Regions from separate parts of the Pseudovibrio sp. Ad13 genome, predicted to be linked through region 3. Evidence: riboswitches for the same ligand, from Rfam matches in the RefSeq annotation. Region 3 holds a riboswitch; each other region holds the start of a gene.
The links. Region 3 has a riboswitch for thiamine pyrophosphate ahead of PsAD13_RS21460 (hydroxyethylthiazole kinase). Riboswitches for the same ligand answer to the same signal wherever they lie in the genome.
Positions count from the first base shown of each region.

Region 1: another riboswitch for thiamine pyrophosphate. It lies ahead of thiC (phosphomethylpyrimidine synthase ThiC); the one in region 3 lies ahead of PsAD13_RS21460 (hydroxyethylthiazole kinase).
Region 2: another riboswitch for thiamine pyrophosphate. It lies ahead of thiB (thiamine ABC transporter substrate binding subunit); the one in region 3 lies ahead of PsAD13_RS21460 (hydroxyethylthiazole kinase).
Region 4: another riboswitch for thiamine pyrophosphate. It lies ahead of PsAD13_RS04910 (ABC transporter permease); the one in region 3 lies ahead of PsAD13_RS21460 (hydroxyethylthiazole kinase).

Region 1 is NZ_LMCC01000003.1:29,554-36,885, reverse strand. Features, by position in the region: gene PsAD13_RS04480 (ABC transporter substrate-binding protein) at 1-386, opposite strand, end outside; gene PsAD13_RS04475 (N-acetylmuramic acid 6-phosphate etherase) at 518-1,474, opposite strand; gene PsAD13_RS04470 (hypothetical protein) at 1,632-3,599, opposite strand; TPP riboswitch at 3,783-3,903, shown strand; gene thiC (phosphomethylpyrimidine synthase ThiC) at 3,998-5,818, shown strand; gene PsAD13_RS04460 (FAD-dependent oxidoreductase) at 5,815-6,756, shown strand; gene thiS (sulfur carrier protein ThiS) at 6,753-6,950, shown strand; gene PsAD13_RS04450 (thiazole synthase) at 6,952-7,332, shown strand, end outside.
Region 2 is NZ_LMCC01000006.1:114,963-122,294, forward strand. Features, by position in the region: gene PsAD13_RS09870 (L-serine ammonia-lyase, iron-sulfur-dependent, subunit alpha) at 1-1,287, opposite strand, end outside; gene katG (catalase/peroxidase HPI) at 1,614-3,791, shown strand; TPP riboswitch at 3,908-4,014, shown strand; gene thiB (thiamine ABC transporter substrate binding subunit) at 4,048-5,028, shown strand; gene PsAD13_RS09885 (thiamine/thiamine pyrophosphate ABC transporter permease ThiP) at 5,004-6,551, shown strand; gene PsAD13_RS09890 (ATP-binding cassette domain-containing protein) at 6,538-7,230, shown strand; gene PsAD13_RS09895 (DUF1330 domain-containing protein) at 7,237-7,332, opposite strand, start outside.
Region 3 is NZ_LMCC01000017.1:398,415-405,746, forward strand. Features, by position in the region: gene thiD (bifunctional hydroxymethylpyrimidine kinase/phosphomethylpyrimidine kinase) at 1-441, opposite strand, end outside; gene PsAD13_RS21460 (hydroxyethylthiazole kinase) at 441-1,196, opposite strand; TPP riboswitch at 1,238-1,346, opposite strand; gene PsAD13_RS21465 (Lrp/AsnC ligand binding domain-containing protein) at 1,557-1,793, shown strand; gene PsAD13_RS21470 (xanthine dehydrogenase family protein molybdopterin-binding subunit) at 1,864-4,167, opposite strand; gene PsAD13_RS21475 (DMT family transporter) at 4,570-5,544, shown strand; gene PsAD13_RS21480 (long-chain fatty acid--CoA ligase) at 5,613-7,280, opposite strand.
Region 4 is NZ_LMCC01000004.1:44,818-52,149, reverse strand. Features, by position in the region: gene PsAD13_RS04925 (DMT family transporter) at 1-702, opposite strand, end outside; gene PsAD13_RS04920 (adenylosuccinate synthase) at 1,070-2,362, shown strand; gene PsAD13_RS04915 (hypothetical protein) at 2,400-4,166, shown strand; TPP riboswitch at 4,296-4,403, shown strand; gene PsAD13_RS04910 (ABC transporter permease) at 4,530-5,288, shown strand; gene PsAD13_RS04905 (ABC transporter substrate-binding protein) at 5,315-6,253, shown strand; gene PsAD13_RS04900 (CHASE2 domain-containing protein) at 6,326-7,332, opposite strand, start outside.

The DNA.
Region 1 (7,332 bases), on a different contig from region 3:
GTTGCACTGCCATCATCGGTGCTCCATGCACCTTTTGCTGAATCCGGGAAGTTATCGAGGGTTGCCATGCCCTGCAGGTTCTTCAGATAGCCTTTACTGTAGAGATCCAGCGACCCATCAAACGGACGGCATGTGATCAGATCACCACCGGTTCCACCTTCCAGCTTTGCATTCAGTGCTGCATTGTATTGTGTTGGAGCTGTTGGCGAGAACCTGATTTTGATCTCTGGGTGCGCTTTCATAAACGCAGGTAGAATGGTGTCCTGCCAGATGCTTAAATCGTCGTTACGCCAGCTCTCAATTGTCAGTTCAGACGCTGCAAAAGCAAAAGATGCGGAGCCCAGAAGCAGGGATGCAGCAATGCCTGATGTCAAATAGTGTTTCATTAATTCCTCCCGTAACAAATGATCGAATACCGCCTTGAAAAACCGTCGGTATTGCAACTCGCCAGCCCCCCAGCTGGCGAATATTCCTTTTGGCACATAACGGTCTAAGCAGATCGCAATGTGCACATAATTCAGTCAGGTTGATGTAACCCAAGCACCCGAAGAGATTCTCCCAAATCTCCCTGAGTTTCATTCAAAACATTAGTGGCCTGTTGCTTTGTTGCCCCCAGCACCAGTAAGACAGCCAGCTTGATCTGACTGTCACTTTCATGCAGGGCAGCTGCGGCTTTTTCCTGCGAGCAAGCGGTGAGTGAGACCACCATGTCTTTGGCGCGCTGATCCAGTTTGATGTTGGTCAGCTGCATATCCACCATGTAACCGCGATACACCTTCTTCAACCGGACCATGAGCGCTGTAGAAAATAGGTTGAGTGCCGCCTTTTGGCTGGTTCCTGCCGATAATCTGGTTGATCCTGCCAACACTTCCGGACCTGTCCTTAAAAGGATTTCATGCTCAGCATCGGCCAGTAACGGGCTTTGCGGATTATTCGCCAGTGATATTGTAAGAGCCCCCGCGCCTCTGGCGGTTTGAATGGCAGAGCGGGTAAAAGGTGTGGTGCCGCTTGCTGCAATACCCAAGACGACATCAGAAGCGCCGACATTGTTCTCTAAAATGAAAGCACGGCCTGCTTCTTCGCTGTCCTCAGCGCCTTCCTGCGGGCGTAACAATCCAGCTTCGCCACCTGCCAGACCATAGATCAATCGATGCTCTGGCCAGCCAAATGTGGGGATGAGTTCAATGCCATCCAAAACGCCAAGCCTGCCTGAAGTACCTGCGCCGACGTACACAAGTCTACCTTCGGTTCCCTGCAATCTTTGGGCAGCAGCATCAACTGCGGCTTCCAGCTCTCCCAACGCAGACCAGACAGCGTTGAGGGCTTGCATTTGACCACCCAGCAAGGCTTTGAGGACTTCGTCAGTCCCCCATGTTTCCAAGCCTGCATAACGTGAAGATCTTTGCTCGGTTTCACGCCACTCCTGCGGATTGGAATGTTCTGGAAACCCCACTTTTTTGGATATGCTGGACACGAGACTCTCCCTGATACCAATAGCATACCAACAACTCACGATATGGCAATGATATATTAGAAAAGACCCGCAACTTGCGTAATCTCAATAGATTTCTAGCAGTTACCTGTGACAATTGCAGGCCACAGGTATTGTTTTGGACCTAGTTTTTTCTTGATCAATCCCAGCGTGCTTCTTCTTCGCGGCGTACAAAGACGACCTGACGTCCATCAGGCAGCAACTGGCTGATTTGATCTGGGCCGCCGTGTTCATCAAACTCAACTAATCCAATGCCACTTGCATTCAGCAAGCGTCGGCCATGATGCGTGCCCACAGGTTTGCGCGGAATAACCTTCATGCCACGTCGTCTGGTGAGCCAGTTCAAGGGAGAGCGAGGCGCATAGAGCCAGCGGTTCAGATGGTCGAGTTTATCAAGCAGTTTGGCCGGGAACTCGTTTTTGATGCCACTGCTGCAGATTTGCCAGATGTCAGGCCCACGAGAGTGTCCGCGTAACTCGACATCGTAAACAAAGGAGTAGTGCACGTCACCAGAAAGGATCGTAAAGCGATCTGGCGTTTTGCGGTGGCGGAACACATTCAAAATGCCATCTGCCGTTCCCGGATGTGCCATCCAGTATTCCGCATCCACCATGAGCGGCTTGCCCATGAACGTGAGCAGCTTCTGCAGCGTTTCGATCAGCTTTACGCCGAAGATCGGGGCTGCGGAGACGAGTAGCACGGCGTCTTTTCCGCGCAGAGATCGTTGTAAATCTGTGACCGCTTCCCAGTCCAGAAGACCCGAGGGTAGATGCCCTGCCCGCTCTGATCTCCATCGGCGTGTGCGCGTATCCAGCACCAGCAGTGGTGGGTCTAGTTCCCAGTAATAGTCCCAGTTTTCAAAGGCGAAGAGGTGATCCAGAAACTCATCGTAGCTGTTTGTGCCGGGCACAGTGACAGCTTGCGTCATCGCTTCAAGTGTTCCACCTGAGAACGCTTCAGGTCGGTTGCCCCACCCCTGATTGAGCATATAGGCACACAAGGCATTGCCAATGATCCGTCGGGAGAACGGATGGCCGTAGGCGGTCTCTTCCCAATCACGGTTGAGGTTCCAGTCATCAGTGACATCATGGTCATCAAAGATCATCGCGACCGGAAGATGCGCAAACAGGCGGCGCACCTGACTGAGGCCAACAACAAACTCTTTCAGAATTTTCTGTTCGCTCTCATAGAGCGCTGCTTCTTCTGGTGTCAGTCCTTCAGGAACGTCTGTCTCAACCAGATCCCATAGTGCTGGAGACCAGACAAGGAGGTACATTGCCAAGAATTCAGCAAGTGTGATCAGATGGTTATGGGCATGATCGGCAGTAAAGATTGGTTTTTCTACGCCACCGAACAAGACAAGCCAGAGCTTTCTGTTCTTCTCCAGACTTGGGAGAAACTTTTCGCGGCGGTAGTAGGTGTCGCCGTGTTGGTAGAAATCTGATGCCTTATCAGGCACTTTGCTTTCCAAGCCTGCCAGCTGTTCCTCAGTGATACCGAGTTTTTCGATGAGCGCATGGATAGCTCGCAACATGGGGCCAGCAACATCATCTGAGTAAATCTGATCGCCACTCATCACGAGGGCAGTTGGCCATTTTTCCTTGTCAATTTTGGTGCCGTTCTCAGCCCTGATATGCTTTGCCAGAAACTGATCAGCTGCGACCAGACCATCGCCGGATTCGTGATGTGGTTTGCGGCAGGACCCGTGCAGGAGCGAGGAAACTTTTGAGCTTAGCAGAAAGCCGGGAAGCTCCTGATTTTCATAGCAGAGATCAGGCGCCCATACGGAATGATCCTGCCAACCAGCCTCCTCGTCATCCTCCATACGCAGAGCGAGGCGATAGCTGATCCAAGTGTCATGCGGTAAAGGGCTTTGGAGAGGTAGATCGATCAGGAGGTAGTGGAGATGTACCCCTGCTGAGATCAGGTTTACCTCAGTTTGCGCTTTCGTCAGCTCGTAGGTTTGCGGCTCACGGCCTTGTGGGAGCAAATCCAGTTTCACATCCGCCGGAGCGCGCACTGCGAGCCAGAATGTTAAACGTGAGGTTTCCAGTCGACGCAAGATTGGGCCAGCTAAAACGGATGGGAGAGAACAGGTTTCAAGCATTCGTTGATATTATTTTTCGCGATATCCAGATGTGAAATTCTTAGATGAGAGATAGGTATGCAATCCTCAAAAGCCAATATGGATCAGCAACTCTCTTCTCTGAAAGACCAAACTACAAAAGTTTTCTGAACCCCGCCTGAACCGAACCTGCCTTGACAGTAGTTCATAATCGTTCTAGCAAAATCATGTATGCAGGGGAGTCTCACCAAGGAGACTGAGAGGCTGACAGAGCGCAAGCTCGGCGACGCGACCCTTAGAACCTGACCCAGTTGATACTGGCGTAGGAAGCACGGGTCGCGGGACCTGTTTATAAGGCTAGTGTAACAACCGCGATCTTAGCAGCAGAAGTTCTTTCTGCCGTTTCCCAGCCAAGACTCATCTGGTGTCTTTTTCGAGTTATGAACTTGAGGAGCACCATAATGACGACGCCAAACCCATCCATCACCACAGGCGCCTTGCCAGCAGCGCGTAAAATCTACGTTCGTGGCAGCCTGCACGAAGACGTGCTCGTGCCCATGCGCGAGATCAGCGTACACCCAACTGCAGGCGAGCCACCGCTGCCAGTCTATGATAGTTCCGGCCCATACACAGACCCAACGGCAACAACGAATATTTCTGAAGGTTTGCCTGCTCTACGGCGCAAGTGGATCGAGGCGCGCGGTGACACCGAGGAATATGATGGCCGTGAGATTAAGCCTGAAGACAATGGTTTTGTGAAAGGCGACCGGCTTGTTCCTGAGTTTCCGGTGAAGCCTCGCCCCTTGCGCGGAAAGGACGGTAAAGCCGTCACCCAGCTGGCCTATGCCCGCGCTGGCATTATCACACCGGAGATGGAGTTTATCGCCATCCGCGAAAACCAGTTGCGGGAAGCGGTTGCAGAAGAGCGGTGTGGCAATGACTGGGGTGCGAGCATTCCAGATTATGTAACACCAGAGTTTGTACGTGATGAGGTGGCTGCTGGCCGCGCGATCATTCCGTCAAACATCAACCACCCTGAGAGTGAGCCGATGATCATCGGGCGGAACTTTCTGGTCAAGATCAACGCCAATATGGGTACATCTGCTGTTACCTCTTCCATGGAAGAGGAAGTAGACAAGATGGTGTGGTCGATCCGCTGGGGTGCTGACACGGTGATGGATCTGTCTACCGGGCGTAATATTCACAACACCCGTGAGTGGATCATCCGCAACAGCCCTGTACCAATTGGGACTGTCCCGCTTTATCAGGCACTTGAGAAGGTGAATGGCATTGCCGAGGATCTGACTTGGGAGATTTTCCGCGACACCCTGATTGAACAGGCAGAGCAAGGGGTTGATTACTTTACCATTCATGCAGGTGTGCGCCTGCACATGGTGCCGATGACCGTCAATCGCGTGACCGGCATTGTCTCCCGTGGAGGCTCCATCATGGCCAAGTGGTGTCTGCATCACCACAAAGATAGCTTCCTCTATGAACACTTTGACGAAATCTGCGATATTTGTCGCCAGTATGATGTTGCCTTCTCCCTTGGTGATGGATTGCGTCCGGGTTCCATTGCAGATGCCAATGATGAAGCGCAGTTTGCAGAGCTGGAGACACTTGGAGAACTTACCAAAATTGCGTGGGCCAAGGATTGCCAGGTGATGATCGAAGGGCCGGGCCATGTGGCCATGCACAAGATCAAAGAAAACATGGATAAACAGCTGGAATGCTGCCATGAGGCGCCGTTCTATACGCTTGGGCCCCTTACTACCGATATCGCACCCGGTTATGACCACATCACCTCCGGCATTGGCGCTGCGATGATCGGGTGGTTTGGCTGTGCCATGCTTTGCTATGTGACGCCCAAAGAGCATCTGGGATTGCCGGACCGGGATGATGTAAAAACCGGCGTGATTACCTACAAGATTGCAGCTCATGCAGCTGATCTTGCCAAAGGCTTGCCAGGTGCCCAGCGGCGGGATGATGCCTTATCTCGTGCTCGCTTTGAATTCCGCTGGGAGGATCAATTCAACCTCTCTCTCGATCCCGATACTGCGCGAGAGTTCCACGATGAAACTCTGCCGAAAGACGCGCATAAAGTGGCTCATTTCTGCTCTATGTGCGGACCTAAGTTCTGTTCCATGCGGATCTCGCACGATATCCGCGCGGAGGCCCAGAAGGAAGGTATGGAGGCTATGGCAGCCAAGTTCCGCGAAGGCGGCAAGTTGTACCTGCCACTTGAAGGGACAGAGCAGTGATTACGATTGCAGGAGCCGGCCTTGCGGGGCTGGCTTCCGCCTATGAGCTAGCAAAGCGCGGTGCATCCGTCACTATCTTTGAAAAATCCGCTAAACCGGGCGAAAGCAGTGTCGCACGGTTTGCCGGCGGCATGCTTGCTCCGTTTTGCGAGCGTGAAAGCGCAGAAGAAGACGTTGTTACACTTGGGGTGCAAGCCGCTGATTGGTGGTCTCAGGTAACGCTTGTGACCCGGCACGGAACGCTGGTGGTTACTCCGCCGCGCGATCAGGCCGAGCTGACCCGTTTTGCACGGCGGACCTCACACTTTACCGAGGTGAACGGTCAAGCGATCTCAGAGCTGGAGCCAGCATTGGCTGGACGCTTTGAGCGTGGGCTGTTTTTCAAAGAGGAAGCTCATCTGGACCCACGGCAGGCACTGGCTGACCTGACAGGGGCTGTTCAGGAGCTTGGGGTAGAGATCCAATATGGAAGGACTGCACCTGAGCGGGTCAATCTCAATTGCACAGCAACCGCATCCAGCCTTCCTGACTTGCGGGCTGTGCGCGGTGAGATGGCGATTTTGCATTGTCCTGAGGTTCAGCTTTCCCGTGTCATCCGGCTCTTACACCCACGTATGCCGCTTTATCTGGTCCCGCGGGCTGATGGTTTATTCATGATTGGCGGGACCATGGTGGAGAGTAATTCTGAACGTCCTCCTACTCTTCGCTCCCTTACAGAAATGCTGAGCACAGCCTTTGCCATTCACCCTGCCTTTGCCGAGGCCAGTGTGGTTGAAATTGGAGCGGGATTGCGTCCAGCGTTTCCAGACAACTTGCCTCGACTGATCGAGCATGACGGGTCTCTTCACCTCAACGGGCTTTACCGCCACGGTTTTCTGCTTGCACCAGCACTGGCACAGCAAGCAGCACAACATCTTTTGAAGGAGGCTTGCGTATGAAGATCATCGTGAATGCGGAACCACGCGAGGTCACCAACGAAACGTTGGAGGATGCTCTTACGGAGCTGGAGTTCACCAGCCCCGCTGTTGCGACGGCTTTGAACGGCCGTTTTGTTCCTCGTGAGGACTACTCTGTGACATCCCTTTCAGAAGGCGATCGACTGGAAGTTCTTGCGCCTATGCAGGGAGGGTAACATGCAGCTTTATGGTACAGACATTAGTTCCCGGCTGTTGCTAGGAACAGCGCAATATCCCTCTCCTGCGGTACTGCAAAAAGCAATTGAGACCAGCAGAACAGAGATCATCACGGTCTCTTTGCGGCGCGAAACCGCTGACGGTTCTGGAGCTGGTTTCTGGGGGCTATTGAAAGATAGTGGCTGCAGAATTCTGCCCAACACCGCTGGGTGCCATAGCGTGCAAGAAGCCGTTGTTACTGCACAGATGGCTCGCGAGTTGTTTGGAACCGACTGGATCAAGCTAGAGGTTATCGGCAACTCAGACACCTTACAGCCCGATATCTTTGGGTTGGTCGAAGCTGCGAGGATTCTCTGTGCAGATGGTTTCAAGGTGTTTCCA
Region 2 (7,332 bases), on a different contig from region 3:
ATTAAAGGCTTGTTGTGCTGTTCCTCCAAACAGATGGACCAATCCAGCTGAGACCATCGCGGCTGACGCACCAGTCTCCACTGAGCATCCTCCCGTTTCAGCGGCAAAACTTCCGTGTTCAGCAAAAACAGCTCCCACAAGTGCTGTGACTTGAAGGGCGTCGATAATCCTTTCACGATCAACACCTTGTTGTTTCAAGGAATATAGCGTGCCTGGTACGATGCCAGAACTTCCAGCTGTTGGAGCAGCAACAACCACTCCCCGATTTGCGTTTGCATCCATAACTGCAAGAGAAGCGCTAAGCGCATCCTGCAAGAATGGTGAGCCGATAATCTCCACGGGATTTGCTGCACCAACCTGCTTTGCGCTCGGTTTCAGGAACTTCATAGTGGATGATTGATTGGTAAGCGCTAGGCCTGCCTTAACTGCGTCCATCATCACATCATAGCGGTCTGCAAAGGCTTTTCGTGTTTGGGGTTCAGTCAAGCCTAACCGTTTGGCTTCCAGGGACAAAGCAAGATCTGCAAGACCGTGTCCTCTGCTGGTTTGTTGGACCAAAGCCTTTGGGCTGGCAAAAAGAGGGGCCTCGTCGTGGACAGAGAATTGGACAGGTGTGCAGGACCTGACCTTCCAGCTCTGTTCTATCATGTCTTTCAACTCTGGTTGTTGAGGTGATAGTGGCGAACTGGATTTGATCTCAATAAGTTGGTAGCTATTCTTTGAACCTGCACAGACACGAGCTTGTACCTTTGCATTTGAGGGAAGCTGCTGAAGAGATGAATTGTCTCCACATTCCAGCAGAAGTATAAAATCGCTCCCAGTCGCATCAATTGCGAAAGAGTTAAAGCTATCGAGCTTGAACATCCCGCCGCCTATTGAAAGGCCTTTGAAGTGATCTTCCCGAAGTGCGCCTTCGCTGTCTTCAACCGTGACTGCAATTTCCACTCGGTTTGGATGATCGTTGGTGTCTAAATTTCTAATGTTGATCTCTAGCGTAAATGGCTTGCCGTTCATCAGATCAGATAGAGCTTGTCGATACTTAGGTGAGGTGACCTCTTCTCCCATCAAGCCTGCAGCAAAGCCTTCGTCACTGCCTTGGTTGGTATAAACTTGGGCAAATGAGCCCTCTGGATCGAACGCAATTTCAACATTCACAATTTTATCGCCATCACAAAGGGAAAGTTGACGGACAGTCTTCCCTATGAAGTATGGCGCTGCAGAGTGAGAGCTCGAGGGTCCTCTCATCACCGGACCAATTATGGAATTGAGAAGGCTGATAGTGCTCATGCAAATTTCTCCGCGAAAATCAATGTGATATTTTACACGGATTGTTGCTGCATTGAAGGGCAGAACTGATGCTTTCCTTACCTCGCGAAAAGCATCTTTGTGTGTGATGAGGAGAGCTCAGAGGAGCAATCTAAGCGCCTTCGTTTACCTTCAAATTTATACGATAAGAAAAACTTATTGATATGAGTAGAAGATGCAATTTCACTTAATGCGTTTAGCGATCTATATTCAGTCTAGAATTTGCTGGATGCATCGTTTCGTCTCACCGCTTAAGGTAAACGCTACGTCAAAACCAGCAAGAGCCAAATTAGATAGTGGAGACAGCAATGCACGGTAACGATGTCAAGACAGCCGGTGTTTGTCCGGTGGTACATGGCGCGAACACATCGATGGATAAGCCGGTTACCCGATGGTGGCCTGATGCTTTGAATCTCGACATCCTCCATCAACATGGTGCGCGTACCAACCCGATGGACCCAGGCTTCAACTATCATGATGCTGTTAAATCACTCGATTTTGAAGCGGTGAAGGCAGACGTTCATGCGCTCATGACCGACAGTCAGGACTGGTGGCCAGCGGATTGGGGTCATTATGGTGGCCTGATGATCCGCCTTTCGTGGCACACAGCTGGCTCTTATCGTCTTGCAGATGGTCGCGGTGGCGGCGGTTCCGGCAACATTCGCTTTGCTCCGCTTAACTCCTGGCCTGATAACGCAAGCCTTGATAAAGCGCGCCGTTTGCTTTGGCCTATCAAGAAAAAGTACGGCAACGCTCTCTCCTGGGCTGATCTGATTATTCTCGCAGGCACTATCGCCTATGACTCCATGGGTCTGAAAACCTTTGGTTTCGGGTTTGGCCGTGAGGATATCTGGGGTCCGGAGATCGACACCTATTGGGGATCTGAGAAAGAATGGCTTGCGCGCAGTGAAGAGCGCTATGACGATCTGGATGACCCTTCAACGCTCGAAAACCCGCTTGCAGCAACCCACATGGGCTTGATCTACGTGAACCCCGAAGGCGTGAATGGCGTTCCCGGTCCGCAAAAAACAGCTGATCAGATCCGCGAAACCTTTGCTCGTATGGCAATGAATGACGAGGAAACTGCTGCGCTGACTTGTGGTGGTCACACCGTTGGTAAAACCCATGGACGCGGTGCCGTCGATAACATCGGCGTCGCACCGGAAGCCGCTGGTCTTGAAGAGCAGGGCTTTGGCTGGTCTAACCCCGGACAGGATGGCAAGGCAACGAATGCCTTTACTTCTGGTATCGAAGGTGCGTGGACCACACACCCAACCACATTCGATATGGGTTTCTTTGATATGCTGTTCGGCCATGAATGGGAGCAGGTAAAATCTCCTGCCGGCGCATGGCAATGGGAACCTGTTTCCATCAAGGAAGAAGACAAGCCTGTTGACCCAACGGATCCGTCTGTTCGTCACAATCCGATCATGACGGATGCGGACATGGCGATGAAGGTTGACCCGATCTACAACGAGTACTGTCAGAAATTCATCGCAGATCCTGAGTACTTCAGAGATACGTTTGCGCGTGCATGGTTCAAGCTGACACACCGCGACATGGGACCGAGAGCCAATTATCTTGGCCCGGATGTGCCGAAAGAAGACCTTATCTGGCAGGATCCTGTTCCAGCAGGCAACACCAACTATGATGTTACTGCGGTGAAAGCAAAAATTGCGGCAAGTGGTTTGAGCAATGAAGACCTGATCAAAACCGCTTGGGACAGCGCACGTACCTATCGCGGTTCTGATATGCGCGGTGGTGCCAACGGTGCTCGTATCCGCCTCGCTCCTCAAAAGGATTGGGTTGGCAATGAGCCAGACCGGCTTGCCAAAGTTCTGGCTGTGCTTGAACCAATCGCAGCGCAGGCAGGAGCCTCAGTCGCAGATGTGATCGTGCTGGCAGGAAATGTTGGTGTGGAAAATGCCATCAAGGCAGCTGGTTTCAACGTGGAAGTTCCATTCGCTTCTGGTCGCGGTGATGCAACAGATGCGATGACAGACGCGACATCCTTCTCTGTTTTGGAGCCTATTTCTGATGGCTTCCGTAATTGGCAGAAGCAAGAGTACGCTGTTAGCCCGGAAGAGATGATGCTGGATCGTGCTCAGCTCCTCCGCCTCACTGGCTGGGAAATGACTGCACTTGTTGGTGGCCTGCGCGTTCTTGGTGCCAATTATGGCGGATCAAAGCACGGTGTCTTCACGGACCGCGAAGGTCAGCTGACAACGGACTTCTTCGTCAACCTGACCGATATGGACAACAGCTGGCATCCACTCAAAGATGGCACCTATGAAATCCGTGACCGCAAATCTGGCAAGCCTAAGTGGACTGCAACCAGTGCAGACCTTGTGTTTGGCTCCAACTCAATCCTGCGCGCTTATGCTGAAGTGTATGCTCAGGATGACAACCACGAAAAGTTCGTCCGCGATTTCGTGGCAACATGGACCAAGGTCATGAACGCCGACCGCTTCGACCTGACAGCCTAATAAATGCGACGAGCCTGGGCAGGAAACTGCCCGGGCTTTTTATTGCAACTCCCTACAGGTGCTCTCCAGACGCTGGCTATATCCAGTTGCGCTTCTGTGTTTTTCCGGTTAAGAACCGCTTGACCTCGGGGTGCGCGTATTTGTCGTGCTGAGATGCTTTAGTGGCGAACCCGTTGAACCTGAACCGGCTAGAACCGGCGGAGGGAAGGGTACCGGTTTCATCCATCCTTGCCCTCTCGCCGCAATGGAGGATGACTTGAAACATCTGTTAATTGCTGCGGGATTACTCACTGCAACATCAGCGATGGCTGCTGAGAAGCCTCAACTGACAGTTTACACATACGACAGCTTCGTTTCTGACTGGGGCCCAGGCCCAAAAGTGGAAGAAGCGTTTGAGGCTGTATGCGAGTGTGACCTGAAACTTGTTGGCGTCGAAGATGGCGCAGCACTGCTTTCCCGCATTCGTCTTGAAGGTAAAAACTCAGATGCCGATGTGGTGCTGGGTCTGGACACCAATCTGGTAGAGACTGCCAAGAAAACTGGCCTGTTTGCACCACACACTGTTGAAGCCCAATACACACTGCCAGTGGAGTGGGCTGACGAAACCTTTGTGCCGTACGATTGGGGCTACTTTGCCTTCGTACACAAGGCTGGCGAAACCGTACCAACCAACTTCCGCGAGCTTGCAAAGAGTGATGCCAAGATCCTTATTCAGGATCCACGCTCCTCTACGCCCGGCCTCGGGCTGCTGCTTTGGGTGAAAGCGGCTTACGGAGACGAAGCTGCTGATGTGTGGGCGGATCTTTCCGATAACATCGTGACGGTTACAAAAGGTTGGTCTGAAGCCTACGGTCTTTTCCTTGATGGGGAAGCGGAGATGGTGCTCAGTTACACCACGTCTCCGGCTTACCACCTGATTGCCGAGGAAGATAACAGCAAGACCACTGCCGCGTTTGAAGAAGGCCATTACATGCAGGTTGAAGTAGCGGCAAAGCTTGCCGGGACTGATCAGCCAGAGTTGGCAGACAAGTTCCTGAACTTCATGGTTTCAGATGCTTTCCAGACAATCATTCCAACGACCAACTGGATGTATCCTGCTGTGACACCTGAAGGTGGTTTGCCTGCTGGCTTTGACACACTGCAGGTGCCTGAAAAAGCTTTGTTCTTTAAGCCTGACGAAGCTGCTACTGCAAGAAGTGAGGCTCTGCCGGAATGGCTAGAAGCGCTCAGCCAGTAAGTTCGCTTCCCGGTGTTGCCGCGGCATTGCTTGTCGCGGCACTCATACTTGGCACGTTGGCCGCGGTTGCTCTGCGAGCCGAAGCGGGTCACGGCTTTTCCTCTTCCGATTGGGCCGCTCTCAAGTTTACGCTCACGCAGGCCGTGCTTTCTGCTGTGATCAGTGTTGCGCTGGCTGTGCCGGTTGCGCGCGCCCTGGCGCGACGGCGGTTTCCGGGCCGCAGTTTGCTTATTGCCCTGCTTGGTGCGCCCTTCATTCTTCCAGTTATTGTCGCCATTCTTGGGTTACTGCAGGTGTTTGGCCGTGCGGGCTGGATATCTGATGTGCTTGTCTATTTCGGTGCTTCACCCATTCGCATTTATGGCCTCCACGGTGTTGTGCTGGCTCATGTTTTCTTCAACCTTCCGCTGGCAACCCGATTGATCTTGCAGGGGTGGCAAGAGGTTCCCTCAGAGCGCTTTCGCCTTGCGGCGCAGCTTGGGTGTGATGGAAAAGCCCTGTTTCGGCTGATAGAACTCCCCATGCTCGCGCGCATTCTACCCGGTGCACTGGCTGTGATCTTTGCGATCTGCCTGACAAGCTTTGCTGTTGCTCTGACACTTGGTGGCGGGCCGCGGGCGACAACTATTGAGCTGGCGATCTATCAGGCTTTTACTTACGATTTTGATCTTGGCCGCGCCGCGCTGCTTTCTGCATTGCAACTCATGCTCACTGCTGCTGCAGCTTTCGCAGCACTGAAGCTTTCACGTGGTGAAGGGTTTGGCGCAGGACTGGACCGAGCGATCCAGCGCTGGGATGGTGGTGCACCTGTCGCAGACATCCTCTGGATTTCACTTGCAACGCTGTTTTTGCTTTTGCCGCTCAGTGCCGTTGTTCTGTCAGGGTTTAGCGGTCTGTTTCTGGTGCCGTTTATTGTGTTGAAGGCGGCACTCGTTTCTGTTGCTGTCGCCTTAGCCAGCACAGTGATCTTGTTGCTGCTCGCGTTGCCTATGGCAGCCGCAATCGCCGTTCGCCGGCATAGTGTGGTTGAACTTGCTGGAATTTTGGGATTAGCGGCATCCCCGCTGGTGATTGGAACGGGTTTGTTTATCATTATACGTCCATGGGCAAACCCGTCAGACCTTGCTCTTCCTGTGACAGCACTCGTCAATGCGGCGATGGCATTGCCGTTTGCCCTTCGCATTCTTGTCCCTGCTGCGCGAGATACGGTTTCACGTCATGGACGGTTGGCCTTGTCTCTAAATATGGAAGGCTGGGTGTTCTTCTCACGTGTCCTCATTCCACGTATGCGGCCACAGATCGGGTTTGCTGCGGGGCTTGCAGCGGCACTTTCCATGGGAGACCTTGGCGTGATTGCCCTGTTTGCAGATCCGGAAATTGCAACGCTGCCTTTACAGATTTACCGCTTGATGGGGGCATACAAAATGCAGGCAGCAGCCGGCGGAGCTCTTTTACTGCTTGTGCTTTCAATGGCACTGTTCTGGATTTTAGACCGGGGAGGTCGCTGGCATGCTGAAGCTTAGCTCTTGTCTCATTGCAAATGGCCGTTTCCAATTGCAGGCCAACTTGCACGTTGAAGCTGGCAGCAGCGTTGCCGTCATTGGCCCATCTGGCGCAGGAAAATCAACCTTGCTTGAGGCTATTGCCGGGTTCCGTGAATTATCGCAAGGACGCATTTTTTGGAAGAAACAAGAGCTCACCAAGCAGGCTCCGGGAAAACGCCCAATCGCCATGCTGTTTCAAGATGGCAATCTGTTTCCGCACTTAACTGCGGCCCAAAACGCAGCCCTCGGTTTGCGGCCTGACGGAAAGCTCTCAAAACCTGAGCAAGAACAAGTTGACGCGGCCCTTGTGCGGGTCGGTCTGGCGGGGATGGGAGCACGCAAACCAGCTGAACTGTCTGGTGGTCAACAAAGCCGTGTCGCGCTTGCCCGTGTATTGGTTCAGCACCGTGATCTGCTGTTACTCGATGAACCCTTCGCTGCCCTTGGTCCAGCGCTTAAAGCCGAGATGCTGGACCTGGTCGCAGACCTCGTTGCAGAAACAGGCACGACGCTTCTCATGGTCAGTCATGACCCACAAGATGCCCGTCGCATCACGAACAAAGCAATCCTCGTCGCCGACGGATCAGCGCACCCACCTGCTGAAACCCAACAACTGCTCAACAACCCACCGCAAGCATTGCGGGAGTATTTGGGGTAGGGGAGCTTACGCCATTCCCTCAACGATCATGATATCCGCCAGAGCTGCGGTTTTGCGGTGGGTTTTGGCTTCTTGGTATTCTGGGGAGTGGTAGCAGGCCAG
Region 3 (7,332 bases):
GTCCAGTAAAAAGGCCGCTTCCTGCATATTCGGCGTAATCAACGCCGCCAATGGAAACAGCTTCTGCTTCAAGACCGAAACGGCGGAGTATTGCAACAAAACATCACCAGAAGTTGCAACCATCACCGGATCAAGGATGACGCGCTTAACATTATATTCCGCCAGCTTTGTGGCAATAACAGCGATAATCTCTGGCTGTGAAAGCATGCCGATTTTCACGGCATCCACCTTCAGGTCAGAAAAAACAGCATCCATCTGCTCCGCCACAAATGCTGGCGGCACATCATGAATACCTGTCACACCTTTGGTATTTTGGGCCGTCAGTACAGTGATGACACTGGCCCCATAGACACCGCGAGCCGAAAAGGCCTTCAGGTCTGCTTGAATTCCGGCACCACCACCGGAATCCGACCCTGCAATTGTGACTGCAATCGCACTCATTAGGCCAATACCCCACCTTTATTATTCATTGTTTCGAGCTTGAGACGCTCGTTGAACTGGTCAGCCTTCAAGCCATAAAGGGTATCGATGAAAGCTGGAGTGAAGCTTCCCGGTCCGTTCGCCTGCTCTGCGGCAATCTCGCCGCATACACCATAGACAGCAAGCGCAGCAAGCACGGCAAGTTCCTTATCCGGCTCGGTAGCGGCGAAACCAGCCAGCACACCGCCCAGCGCACAGCCAATGCCAGTCACCTTGTCCATATAAGCATGCCCATTGCCCACGGTGTAGGTCGTCTCCCGGCCAAACACAGCGTCCTCAATTCCGGTACGCACAATCAGTGTGTTCTCGGTGACAGCTCCACTCAGCCCAGCGCTCTCAGTCATGTTTGCTTTAAGGATCGAAACATTCTCTTTCAGAATATCTTTCGCAAACTCCATGCGAATGTCTGAGCGATCTACTTTAACCGGGTCCAGAACCACGGGCATAGATTTTTTGGCAGCCCCTTCAAGCCCAAGCCGAATACCATGCCGCCGCTTTCCATCCAGCGTACCAAGATTGAGGAGCAACCCGTCAACACTCTCGATGAATGCAGGAATTTCATCATGAGCCGCTGTCATGGAGGGCACTATGTTACAAGCCAACATGATGTTCGCGGTAAGGCTCTGCGCAACAGAGTTCGTCAGGCAATGAACCCGAACACCACGCTCACGCACGCTCTCAAAGACTTCCCAGAGATTTTCACTTGTGTAGGACATTTGTTTTCGCTCCCCTATAGATTACGGCGGGAACGATTACCTTGGTACTCATCCCAATTCCCTCCGCCGGCACAATCCGGATCAGGTTCTAGGAGTTGGCTTTGCGCCTCTCAGCCCGTCAGTCACTTCCGAGCACCCCCATTGGTTAGAATTTTTTGCTAGCAAACAAGAGAGCGAACTGCAAGCGGAAACGAGAGGCAGCGACAAAAGGCAACTGGGGGTAGATTTCGCTTAAAAAACGCAAAAGCTTGCAAAAAAACGCAGCTTCAACGCAAAATGCTCACAAAACAACGCAAACTCAAATTTGAGCGCATCCCTGAAAGACAAATCAGCCTTTCGGGACAGAAGGATAGCAGATTTATGATTCCGTTCTTTGTACAGATCAAATGCCAGCTCGGAAAAACCTATCAGGTTGCCAACGCCATCGCAGACGCGGAAGTCGCCTCCGAGATTTACTCCACCTCCGGGGATTTCGACCTGCTGGCCAAATTCTACATCGATGATAACGAAGACATCGGACACTTCGTTGCAAACAAAGTTCAGGTCTTCGAAGGCATCCAGGACACCAGAACCATCATCACCTTCAAAGCGTTCTGATACCTACGAAAACAGGCGGGACACCAGCCCGCCTGCACAATCTCTTTTCAAGCTTTACGATCTTGATAGCTTAATTCTGAGCGTCCTGAATAGCACTCCAGACAGCAACCGGCGTCGCGGGCATATCTATATGCTCAACACCTGCATTCTTGCGCAGCGCATACTGCACAGCATTCATCACCGCCGGCGCCCCTCCAATGGACCCAGCCTCACCAGCCCCTTTGATGCCCATCGCATTTGTCGTGGAAGGAACATTGCTCGTCGAGAAGTCGAAATTTGGCAAATCATCAGCACGTGCAACATGATAGTCCATGAAGGACGCTGACAGCAGCTGCCCGGTTTCATCATAAACCGTGTTCTCACAAAGCGCCTGCGAAATCGCCTGCCCCGCACCACCATGCACCTGACCAGCCAAAAGCATCGGATTCACCGTCACGCCAAAATCATCCACGATCACATAACTGACCACGTCCGTCTTGCCCGTTTCCGGATCAATCTCCACCTCACACACATGCGTGCCATTGGGATAAGTACATTCATCCTGCATGACTTTTTCCGCTGCACTCAAGGTCTCCGGTTGCGAACCAGCCACATCAACAAGGCTGACTTGTTGGTCAGTACCAACCACGCGCACCTGCCCGTCTTCCAACGTCAGATCCCCAACACCAACCTCAAGCTTCTCACTGGCGATCTCTTTGATCTTCTTAACCAGCGTTTCAGAAGCCGCTTTCACAGATGGCATTCCAATCGGAATGGACCGCGATCCACCGGTACCACCGCCAGTCGCAACACGGTCCGTATCTCCCTGCACCATCTCAACCTGATCAAGCTGCAAACCAAGATGTTCAGCAATGACTTGGCCATATGCAGTGGCGTGACCCTGACCGTTGCTCTGCGTTCCAATCAGCAAAGTAACGCTGCCGTTCGTGTTAAGCTCAAGCTTAGCTTCCTCACCGCCAGCAAAGGCACACGCCTCCACATAGGTCGATAGCCCAACACCGCGATACAAACCTTTTGCCTTGCTTTCCGCTTCACGCTCCGCAAACGTCGAATAATGAATCTCGTCCAGCGCCTTGGTCAGGTGAGTTCCAAAGGAACCCGTATCATACATGCGGCCAAGCGCTGTCGTATAAGGCAAAGCAGCGTCGGGGATAAAGCTCTGACGGCGGAACTCAGCCGGATCCATACCCATCTCATGCGCAGCTTTGTCTGCCAGCCGTTCCATCAGATAAAGCGCTTCCGGACGCCCAGCCCCACGAAACGCATCCACCGGCACTGTATTGGTATAAACGCCTGTCGCTTCCACCCATGTTGCGGGGATATCGTAAAGACCGGGGGTCATGGTGATGCCGATCTGAGGAATACCAGGGCCAAATTCGTGCAGATAAGCGCCCATGTTTGCAAGCACATGCACCTTGAGGCCAATCATCTTGCCGTTTTCATCAAGCGCAAGCTCAGCCGTGGATACATTATCCCGGCCATGCGCATCAGACATGAAGTGTTCAGTACGTTCCTGAAGCCATTTCACGGGATGACCAAGATGTTTTGCGGCAATCAGGCAAAGTGGGTATTCAAGATAGGTGAACATCTTGGTTCCAAAACCACCACCCACATCAGGTGTCACAACGCGGATATCTTTAGGGTCGACGTTGAGTATGTTCTTGGCAATCAGATCACGCATCCCATGACCGCCCTGCGTTCCAGTGGTCAGCGTATACCTGCCGCTCTCACCATCAAACTCGCCAATACAAGCTCGCGGCTCAATCGCATTGGACACCAGACGGTTGTTGATCACCTTGATCTTGGTAACATGATGCGCCTTCTGGAAGGCCTCTTCCATCGCCTCCTTGTTACCCATACCAATGTGAAAGGCCTCATTAGACCCATGCTCAGGCCACACAAGAGGAGCGCCGTCTTCTAAGGCTGCTTCAGTTCCGATTGCCGGATCAACATCCTCGTAGTCAACCTCAATCGCTTCCATCGCAGCCCGCGCTTGCTCCACCGTATTGGCAACCACAAACGCAAGAGCATCACCAACAAACCGGGCTGTATCAGAGCAAAGAACTTCACGATGAGGCACCCAGTGCTTCGTCCCATCCAGCTGTCGAAGCACCGCCTTACATGGGATAGAGTTCGTTCCTTCGATATCCGCAGCAGTCAAAATGAGCTGCACACCATCCATAGCCCGTGCTTCATCCACTCCTTCTAAAGTGAACTTCGCAAACGCGAGAGGAGACCGCAAAACAACGGCATGTGCTGCACCAGCCACCTTCAGGTCATCCGTGTAACGACCCTTGCCAGAAATAAAGGCAGCATCTTCTTTTCGGCGAACGGGAGCACCAATTCCAAACTTCGGTGTAGCAACCTGATTCATGAAAACCTCAAAAATCTGGAGAGCGACCCAACACCGCACCTCCCAATACAGCTTTTTACGTATCAGCAGAGAACGTACAGTGCTTTTCTCAGGCTGCAAGTGTTTTCTGGTTCACCACAGAGGTGTATTTTCCAGAGTGACTTAAGGTCATTATCGCATTATTTAGAGCAAATTACGGAAGGGTACTTGGAGCTCTAAGTTGTCGGCAGCTTCGTGCTTGCTGTCGAAACTCTCAAGCTAAAATTTGTTTTAGAATTTGACCAAACCGCAAACATTAGGTTATTTAAGCCATACACCCATCTGATCTTTGTTACGTTGTCCGCCCCCTGGCGCACACCATTTTGCACCAGACATCGGGTCTGGTCGTTTTGATCGTATCAAGGCAGCTTCGAAAGCAGTTACATGCCTGTTCCTTCAGCAGAGCCTGAAGGCAGCTCATCATCTGCTGCGTTAAAAACAAGGTTTTCCGCAAAATGGCAAAGCCTGTCTAATAACACACGCGGCATCTGCTGGGCCCTTCTGGCAACATTCCTTATGGCCGTCATGAGCACCATCATCAAGCTGCTCGGCGACCGCTTACACGTTACTCAAATCCTTATGCTGCGCCAGTTTTTCATGCTGGTGATCTCAGCTCCAATCATTATCAAAGGATTTCCGGGTTCGCTCAAAACACAGGCTCCACTGCTTCACCTGGGCCGCATCCTGCTTGCGTCCTCTGCAATGTATTTCGGCTTCACCGCAGTCATTCACCTGCCGCTTGCTGAAAGCACAGTGATTGGTTTTGCACGCACGTTTTTCATCACGATCTTTGCAGTTTTCTTTCTGAAAGAAGTTATCGGCATTCATCGAATTTCGGCGACTATCCTTGGCTTCATCGGTGTGATGGTCATCGTCCAGCCCGGCACCGGCGCGGAAATGAGCATCTACAGCTTCATGGCGATCCTGGCCTCAGCCTGTGCCGCACTCGTAGGCATCATCTTGCGCAAGGTCACTCAGGTTGATCAGCCCATCACGATCCTGACCTTTCAAGCAACCTTTGTCGGTCTGATCATGGCCCCTTTCGGCATCTATTATTGGGTATCAATCAACCTAAATGATGCGATCCTCCTGCTCTTGCTGGCAGGTGTTAGCTGGAGCGCCCAGATGAGCAACATTCAGGCCCTCAAGTTTGGTGAGGCCTCTGTGATTGCACCGTTTGATTATATCCGCCTTGTCTACGCGGCAATCATTTCTGTCGTAATCTTCGGCATCTGGCCGCTCTGGACCACATACCTTGGTGGCGCAATTATCGTTGCAGCTTCCCTTTACACCCTGCACCGCGAGACTGTGCTGGGCAAGAAGGTGGCAACTGGAACAGCGCCCACGAAAACGCACTAAAGCAAACGCTAAGCTCAAGCAAAAAGCCCTCGCAAATGCGAGGGCTTTTCTTTGTCACAAAGTAGCTATCAACTGGCGTTTTCAGTGCTACGTGTCTTGGCAGCCTCTTCCTCAACCAGCTCTTTCTTGGAGAGCTTACCAACCATGGTCTTTGGCAGCTCCTCACGGAATTCAATCGCCTTCGGCATCTCAATCTTGGAGATGTGCCCCTTCAGGAAGTCTTTCAACTCTTCTGTAGTCGCGCTCTGACCATCCTTCAGCTTCACAAAGGCCTTCGGTGCCTGACCGCGATACCCGTCTGGAATCGCAATCACGATAACCTCAGCAACGGACGGATGCTGATAAAGCGCTTCCTCGATCACACGAGGGTAAACGTTGTAGCCAGAACAGATGATGAGGTCCTTGATGCGATCAACAAGGAAAATGAAGCCCTCATCATCCATGTAACCCACATCACCAGTGTGCAACACACGGCCACCTTCCAAAGTCTTGGCGGTCTCATCAGGACGGTTCCAGTAACCCTTCATGACCTGCGGGCCGATGATGCAAAGCTCACCTTTTTCGCCTTGTGCAACGATCTTCTCAGGCTCATCCAGATCACGAAACTCAACAGTCGTTCCCGGCATCACAACACCGATAGAACCGTCTTTGCCAGTTCCGTCCATCGGGTTAGCTGAGGCAACCGGAGAGCTCTCTGTCAGACCGTAGCCTTCCACCAGAACGCAGCCTGTCAGGGCTTCAAACTTTTGCTTCACTTCAACAGGCAGCGGCGCTCCACCAGACATACAATAGCGGATTGATGTCAGGTCATAGTTCTTCGTCAACTCACTGTTGTTGATCGCGGTGTAAAGCGTTGGCACAGCAGCAAACAAGGTTGGCTTCTTCTTCGCAGCCAGATCAAGCAGTTCTTTCAGATCAAACCGCGGCATAAGCAGCATCTCAGCAGCGCCTAGAATGGAAAGGTTCTGCAGAACAGTCATCGCAAACACATGGAAGAATGGCAGCACACAAAGTGTCTTCTCGTAGCCGCGCTTCAAGCCACCGTAATGGCTTTCCAGCATCTCCATGTTTGACGTGATGTTGTAATGCGTCAGCATCGCACCCTTAGGCACACCAGTCGTACCACCGGTATACTGCAGGATCGCCACATCTTCCTTCGGCTCAATCTCAACCGGAGTAATGCCTTTAGACTTTGCAAGAAAATCTTTGAAGCGGATGTGAGCTTTATCAGCTGGAATGTTGGAAACATCCTTCCGCTTGAACAGCTGGAACAACAGCTTCTTAGGCTGAGGCAGAATGTCAGCCATCGGACATACAATGATGTTGTCCAGAGCACCTTCTTGACGAACAGCTTCCACACGATCATAGATCACAGAAAGATCCATGGTCACCATGATGCGTGCGCCAGAATCCCGCGCCTGGAACGCGATTTCGCGCTCAACATAAAGCGGGTTGAAGTTGACGACGACACCGCCAATTTTCATGATCGCAAAATAGAAAATGGTGTAGTACGGCGTGTTAGGCAGACAAAGGCCGATCTTGTCGCCCTTCTTCACACCCATCGCCTGCAGGGCACCTGCAGCACGCTCAACGAAATCTCCCAATTCGCCGTAGCTTGTTGATTTGCCCATGAAGTAGATAGCCGGACGGTGCGCATAATTTTTGACCGTATCATCCAGATAGCTATCGATAGTACGAATTGGAAATTCCACTTGTCCCTCACGACCTGTCGCCATGCGCAGATCTCCTCCCCGAATTATTATAGTTCTTCAGACGAAGTTGACAGGA
Region 4 (7,332 bases), on a different contig from region 3:
GTAAGCAAAAGCAGTGCAAGCGAGAGCGAGAACGAGAACGCTTGCCCATGTTGAAGCGGATGCCTCCATCAGTTGCTGAGTTGGCGCTGTATAAATAAGCGCAGGTATCAGCAAGATTGTTGAAGCGGAGAGCTGGCCGGTTGCCAGAGCTGCTGGTGGTAGCTTTTTGAGGCGCATGATGATGAACGCGGCGAATGCATACGAGAGAGCGGCCCCTAAAACTGCGAGCTGAGGCCAAACCTGATTGCTGGCACCGCTTAGAGCATCACTGCCAACCATGATGGCAACTCCGATAACCCCGATCACTGCCGCGATGAGCTTGGTTGCTGTCAGCTTCTCCTCATTGCTGAGGACCTGCATGACAATCATCGTGAAGATGGGTGTGAAGGCGTTGAGCACGGATGCTAATCCGGAGGCAATGTATTGCTGCCCCCAAAAGATGAGGGAGAAGGGGACTACGTTATTTAAGAAGCCCAGCAGGAGGAAGCTGCCAATCCATTTTGTAGAGAGCGGTATGGACTGCTTTGAGATGAGTAAGAAGCCCCACATGGCGAGTGCTGCGATTGCTACTCTTAAGAAAACAAGTGTGATGGGATTAAATTCTGCAACCGCGACTTTGGCAAAGAAAAATGCGCCACCCCACAGGGTGCCCAGCAATAGAAGAATAGACCAGCCCAGCCAGTCAAGTTTTTGTGCGTTCATAAAGCGTATTCAACTTAGTGAAATTTCTTGCAGGAATTGCAAAAAATGAGAAATTGGAACTTACGCTAGTAATATCACTTGCTGTTGTGCCTGTACCACCCGATTTGCGAGTAAAACAATCAACAGAGGTTCACTCTGATCGCAAAAATTACAGTCTTGGCCTAATTTTGAAGGAAAAGGGCTCGTATTTAAGAGATTGACAGATTATAAGGCGCTGTAACTGCGCCCCGGCTCTTACGCCGGGGTTTCTTATGTTGTCTCTCACGATTTGCATTCTGAGCTGGCAAGCCACTTTATACAGAAATAGCAAATCGTATGACGGCGTATTTTAGGAATACGCTGGCAGCCGCAGGAGGGCTGAAGAATCATGGCCAACGTTGTCGTAGTTGGGTCACAATGGGGTGACGAAGGTAAGGGTAAACTTGTCGATTGGCTCTCTGAGCAAGCCGACATCGTTGTACGCTTCCAAGGCGGACACAATGCAGGTCATACGCTTGTAATTGACGGAACGAGCTACAAGCTGGCACTGCTGCCATCTGGTGTTGTTCGTGGGAAACTTTCTGTCATTGGCAATGGCGTTGTGATTGACCCTCATGCACTGGTTGCTGAGATTGCACGTCTTGAAGAGCAGGGCGTTAAGATCTCCCCGGAAATCCTGCGTGTTGCTGACAATGCTACTCTTATTTTGAGCCTGCACCGCGAGCTTGATGCTTTGCGTGAAGATGCAAGCCCGGCAGGCACCAAAATCGGTACCACCAAACGCGGTATCGGCCCTGCTTATGAAGATAAAGTCGGTCGTCGTGCAATTCGCGTGATGGACCTGGCAAACATGAGCACGCTGCCAGCCAAGATTGATCGTCTGCTGACCCACCACAACGCTATTCTGCGCGGTCTGGGTCGCGATGAGATCTCTGCTGAGACCATCTACAAAGAGCTGGAAGACGTAGCTGATAAGATCCTGCCGTACATGGATAAAGCCTGGTACATGCTGGACAAAGCGCGTCGTGAAGGTAAGCGTTTGTTGTTTGAAGGTGCGCAGGGCGCGCTGCTGGACAACGACCACGGCACTTATCCGTTTGTAACCTCCTCCAATACAGTTGCAGGTCAGGCTGCTGCTGGTAGTGGTTTGGGTCCAAACTCCATCGATTACGTTCTGGGTATCACCAAAGCTTACACCACTCGTGTAGGTGAAGGTCCGTTCCCAACCGAACAGCAGAATGAAGTTGGTGAGTTCCTTGGTACCCGCGGGCACGAGTTTGGAACGAACACTGGTCGTCGTCGTCGGTGTGGCTGGTTTGATGCAGTGATTGTCCGTCAAACCGTTTGCACCAGCGGAATCAATGGGATTGCATTGACAAAGCTTGACGTTTTGGACGGACTGGATGAAATTAAGATTTGTGTTGGTTATGAGCTAGATGGTGAGCGAATCGATTACCTTCCGGCATCTCAAGGTGCTCAGGCGCGGGTTGTTCCTATTTATGAGACCCTGCCTGGTTGGAAGGAAACGACCAAAGGCGCACGGACTTGGGCAGAATTGCCAGCACAAGCTGTGAAATACGTTCGGCATGTTGAAGAGCTGATTGGTGCTCCGGTTGCTCTGTTATCAACAAGCCCTGAACGTGATGACACAATCCTGGTTCAGAATCCATTCCAGGATTAAGTCTTGAAATGAAGCTCTGGGGGCAATGGGCAGTTAAATGGCGGACTACAATTCCGTTCTAAAAAAAGCGGTAGCTGGTTTACAAGAGAACACAGGTTCTGCACGGCGGGCAGTTTATCAACGCGCGCGGAATGCAATTGTAAAGCAACTTAAAAGTTACGACCCACCTCTGTCTCCCTCCCAGATCACTGAGGAGCAGCTGAAGCTTGAAGAGGCCATTCGTAAGGTCGAAGCGGAAGCTGCTCGTGAGTCTCTCGGGTTGGGGCGGTCTAAAACCACCCCAGCTCCAAGTGCTCCAAAACCTGCAGCTCCAGAAATCTCTGCTGCATCTTCACCTGCTGGCGATCCGCCTAAGGCAGGTACAAAGGCCGATACTCCAGCGCGCGATGAGCCGAAAGCACCTGCTGCTAAAGCAGATGTGTTTAAAGAGGCGGTTCGTGCTGCGCAGGATCTTGGCAACGCCGCACATCAAGCCAATCAGATGGCGCGTGATCAGCTGCCTGAAGCTTCCAGCGAGCGTAAAGAGCCTGATCTTGGCTCCATGGATGACAAAGAGACAGGTGAACCTGCCGCGTCTCTGCCAACCAAAGGTGCTGTCGAGACGAGCGCAGAAGAGCGCTCTTGGGTGCCGGGTGAGGCACGCCGAACCAAGCTGGAAACAAAAGGTAAGTCGCGTCCTGAGATCGATGAGCCTGCCAAGGTTAAGCCAAAGACAAGCCGTAAACCTGCTTCCTCCCGCAAGCCAGCCGTTGCGCAGCGCGTTGGTGATGCGATTGAGCAGGAAGAAGGGCTGAAGCCTTCCAACACATCGGGTATTGTCGGTATAATTGTGGTCATACTGATAATCTTGGGCGTTACCGCAGGTGTCTATAGTCTGCGCGATGTTATTCTCTCCTTAGTTCTTCCAGTTGAAACCGGTGAGACTGTTGCGCCAGAGAGCGCACCTTCGAATGAAGATGAGCCGCTTCGGGTTCAGCCGGAACGTACGCCGAAGAAGAACACTGACCGCCTGTTGCCATCTGATGAAGGGGCAAAGGTCTCTCCGGATGCGACACGGGTGCAGACGACCCGGATTACCCGGAATTCATCCAGCGCTGCGCCAACCGAGACAACAGCTGAGCCTCCAGTCGTGCGTGTGGTTGAAACTCCAGCAGCACCGGCAGAAGACACATCTTCTGAGCAGGTTTTGCCGGTGACGGAACCTGCACAGCAAAGTACTGCAGTTGAGACCAATTCTGTTCCGCCAGCTGAAACCATTGGAACTGAAGCTGCGGTTTCTCCTGTTGCACAACAGAGCATACTTTACGAAGAGGCATTGACGCCGGGTGCTGCAGGTTCTGCATCACGCGGGAACGTTGTTTGGTCATTGGATGAAGCTAATGGCGATTCTGTCATCAAGGCTGTTGCGACGCTGCCATCTCGTAACTTCTCTGTTGAGATGACGTTGAAGCCGAATAGTGATCAGTCTTTGCCAGCCAGCCATCTGCTTGAGCTGAACTTCATCTTCCCAGAAGGATTTGATGGCAAAGGTGTTGAGAAGGTGCCTGGCCTGATCCTGAAGAAGACAGAGTCCGAAGCAGGTGATCCGCTTGATGGTGCTGCCGTGAAGGTTTCTGACACTCTCTTCTGGATTGCGCTGTCTGACAGTGATGAAGAAAAAGCAAAGAACCTGAAGCGTCTTTCTGAGCGTGAGTGGATTGATGTTCCACTGCTGTATAACAGCGGTCGCCGTGCAATGTTGACCTTTGAAAAAGGTACAACCGGCAACAAAGTTATCGCAGAGGCAATCAAGAGCTGGAAGTAATCTAGTTTCAGATATTTAGATTAGATTTCAAAGGCCTTGGCTCTCTCAGAGCTGAGGCCTTTTTCATTATGCTGTCGTCCGTCAGAGCAAAATCTGCTTGCATCCTTCAGCAGAAACGCGCATGTTCCTTGCTATTCCGAGGGGTGCTTTTCTTTCGAAAAGCTGAGATTGCGATGAGCTAAACCCTTTGAACCTGATCCGGGTAATGCCGGCGAAGGGACGGGACCTGAGCCATTCTTCCCGGATCTCCATGTTTGCATTTTGCTGTAACGGGAGATCCTGTGCTGAAAACATCCCAGAGAGCTAATGTAGCTCCGTTCTTCCGCCTGTTTGTGATGCCCAATACCATTGTTGGGAGTCTGCATGCTGAAGCGAGCTTTGAAACGAATTCTCCGAAGTCTTTTCGGGATTTTGCTTTTTATCGCCATTTGGGAAAGTGTGGTTCAGATTGGAGAGTTTCCTCCGTTTCTCTTGCCAGGTCCGGCGGCGGTTTTTTCCGCTTTTCTCAATCAAGGTGTTTTCCTGCTGCATCATGCAGGCATTACCGCTTGGGAGACTGTTCTCGGCTTTCTCTTTGGCGTGAGTGCTGGAGCTTCGCTGGCTGTTTTGCTGGCAGTGTCTCCCCGGATACGCCTGTTTCTGCTGCCTCCAATTGCAGCGACCCAATCTCTTCCTGTGTTTGCAATAGCCCCACTTTTAGTGCTGTGGTTCGGCTTTGGGCTCGCCTCCAAGGTTGTCATGGCCGTGATCGTGATCTTCTTTTCTGTAACCTCGACCTTCTTCGATGGTTTGCGCAGGACTGATCAGTCGCTGCTTGATCTTGGTAAGCTGCACGGCCTGAACCGCTGGCAAACACTTCGCTACATACGCATTCCCGCAGCTTTGCCTTCTCTGGCATCTGGTATGCGCATTGCTGCGGTCTTCGCGCCTATTGGGGCGGTGGTTGGAGAGTGGGTTGGTGCTAAAGGGGGGCTGGCATTCATCATGTTGCAATCCAATGCCCGCATGCAAACAGCGACTATGTTTGCGGCGTTGATTTTGCTTGCGGTGATGGTGTTGAGCCTGAGGGCAGTTGTTGAGTTCGCCACTTCTCGGATGATCTATTGGCAGAAAGAGATCTAGGTCTCAGAGTATGAGGACGTAACCTTATGAAAAAACTAGGTATTCTGTTTGGTGCGGCAATGCTTGCGAGTACGCTTCAAGTGCAAGCAGCGGGCAAGCTGACTGTGTTGCTGGATTGGTTTGCGAATCCAGACCATGCACCAATCGTGGTTGCCAAGGCACGGGGTTTCTTTGAAAAAGAGGGCCTTGATGTTGAGCTGATTGAGCCTGCTGATCCTTCCATGCCACCAAAGCTTGTTGCAGCAGGGCAGGGTGATATTGCAGTTTCCTATCAGCAGACGTTGCACCCGCAGATTGATGAGGGCATGCCGCTGATGCGGATCGGGACGTTGGTCTCTACGCCTTTGAACACACTGATTGTGTTGGAAGATGGACCAATCAAGGAGATTGCAGACCTGAAAGGCAAGCGTATTGGTTATTCCACATCCGGGTTTGAGAACGCCATGCTTGGGAAGATGCTTTCCAATGCAGGTCTGAGTTCTGACGATGTGGAGCTGATCAACGTAAACTTCTCGCTCTCACCATCTCTGATGGCTGGGCAGGTTGATGCGGTGATTGGTGGTTACCGTAACTTCGAGCTGAACCAGATGGAGATTGAAGGTGCGAAAGGCCGCGCGTTTTATCCTGAAGAGAACGGCGTGCCAGTCTATGATGAACTGATTTATGTGGCTCACAAAGATAAGCTGGATGATCCGCGTTTGAAGAAGTTCATTAATGCGATTGAGGCGGCTACTGTTTATCTGCTTAATAATCCGCAGGACTCCTGGAAGAGCTTCCTTGAGATCTATCCAAATCTGGATGATGAGCTGAACAAGCGTGCCTGGGCGGATACTCTGCCGCGTTTTGCCAGCCGTCCAGCTGCTTTGGACAATGGTCGCTATGAACGGTTTGCAAACTTTCTGATTGAGCAGGGGCTCATTAAAACAGCGCCTCCAGTTGAAACCTACGCGGTTGAACTGCGCTAACCGGTATAGGTCTAAACTAAAATTTGAGCCTCCGAGTTTCGGGGGCTCTTTTTATTTGTAGGCCAAATGCCGTTATTGCGCTGCATCCTTGACCGCTTCGTGTTGAGCCAGATCGCTGAGGATGTATTTCTCAAAAGCAGCATAGATGGTGTTGTACTCACCCTCAGAGAGTGATTTACATTCATCTACCAGCGTCAGGGCTTTCTTCTTGTCATTCTCCTCAAAGAGCGCAAAGACCATGTTGCAGTGGATGTTTTTGAGCTTGAGGAAGTTTTCTGAGAAGGCAAGTGATGGATCACCTAGCAACGCAAAGGAACGCATCTGGTAACGGCTGGTTTTGACTGGGATTGTCTCCAATGCTGCCAGTTCAGGCATCTGGCCGCGTGTCGTTTCACACATAAGAACGCTGTGACCGGCTTCTTTGCAATGACGGGCTAAATCTTCTGCTAAATCAACGCATTTACCGAGTGGGGCGTACCTGAAATGACGCCGTGTACCTGTTTCGCCAAGCGTTGCCAGGCCGGTTGAGATGCCGATATCGATTGTGACCGCGTGGTCCTTCATATTTTTCTGGTTGAAGTTGAACCGGTCCTTGAGATTGAAGCGCTTCATTTGCTTCTGCATTTCAATCGCTGTTCGGCAGGCATGAGCAGCATGGAATGGATCATCGAGTGGTGCGTTCCAGTAAGCATTCAGGCCGGATGTGCTCAGCGTGTTCAATGTACCATCGTGGATATGCACTTCATCGAGATGAGCTGTTTGGAAGCCGTTGGAGAAGCCTGCGAGATCCTGAGGAGACAAACCCTCATAATACCGGTGAAAGTGCCTCAAACGTGTCGAGAGGCTCGTGATTTCACGTTGCTGGCCCTCCAGAGGGAGTTGCTCTGACTTCGCCAGTACCTTTTGCATTTGTTTGGGAGAAAGAATTCCTGCAAATCGTTCAGTTGTTTGGTTTCTGTGACTCTTGAATGTCACACGCCGGATTGTGCAGGAGAAAGCGAATATCAGAAGGACAACGAAAGATGGGAAGAATGGCTCAAGGACGGTGTTTTGCAGAGCGAATTGGTGGAATGCAACTC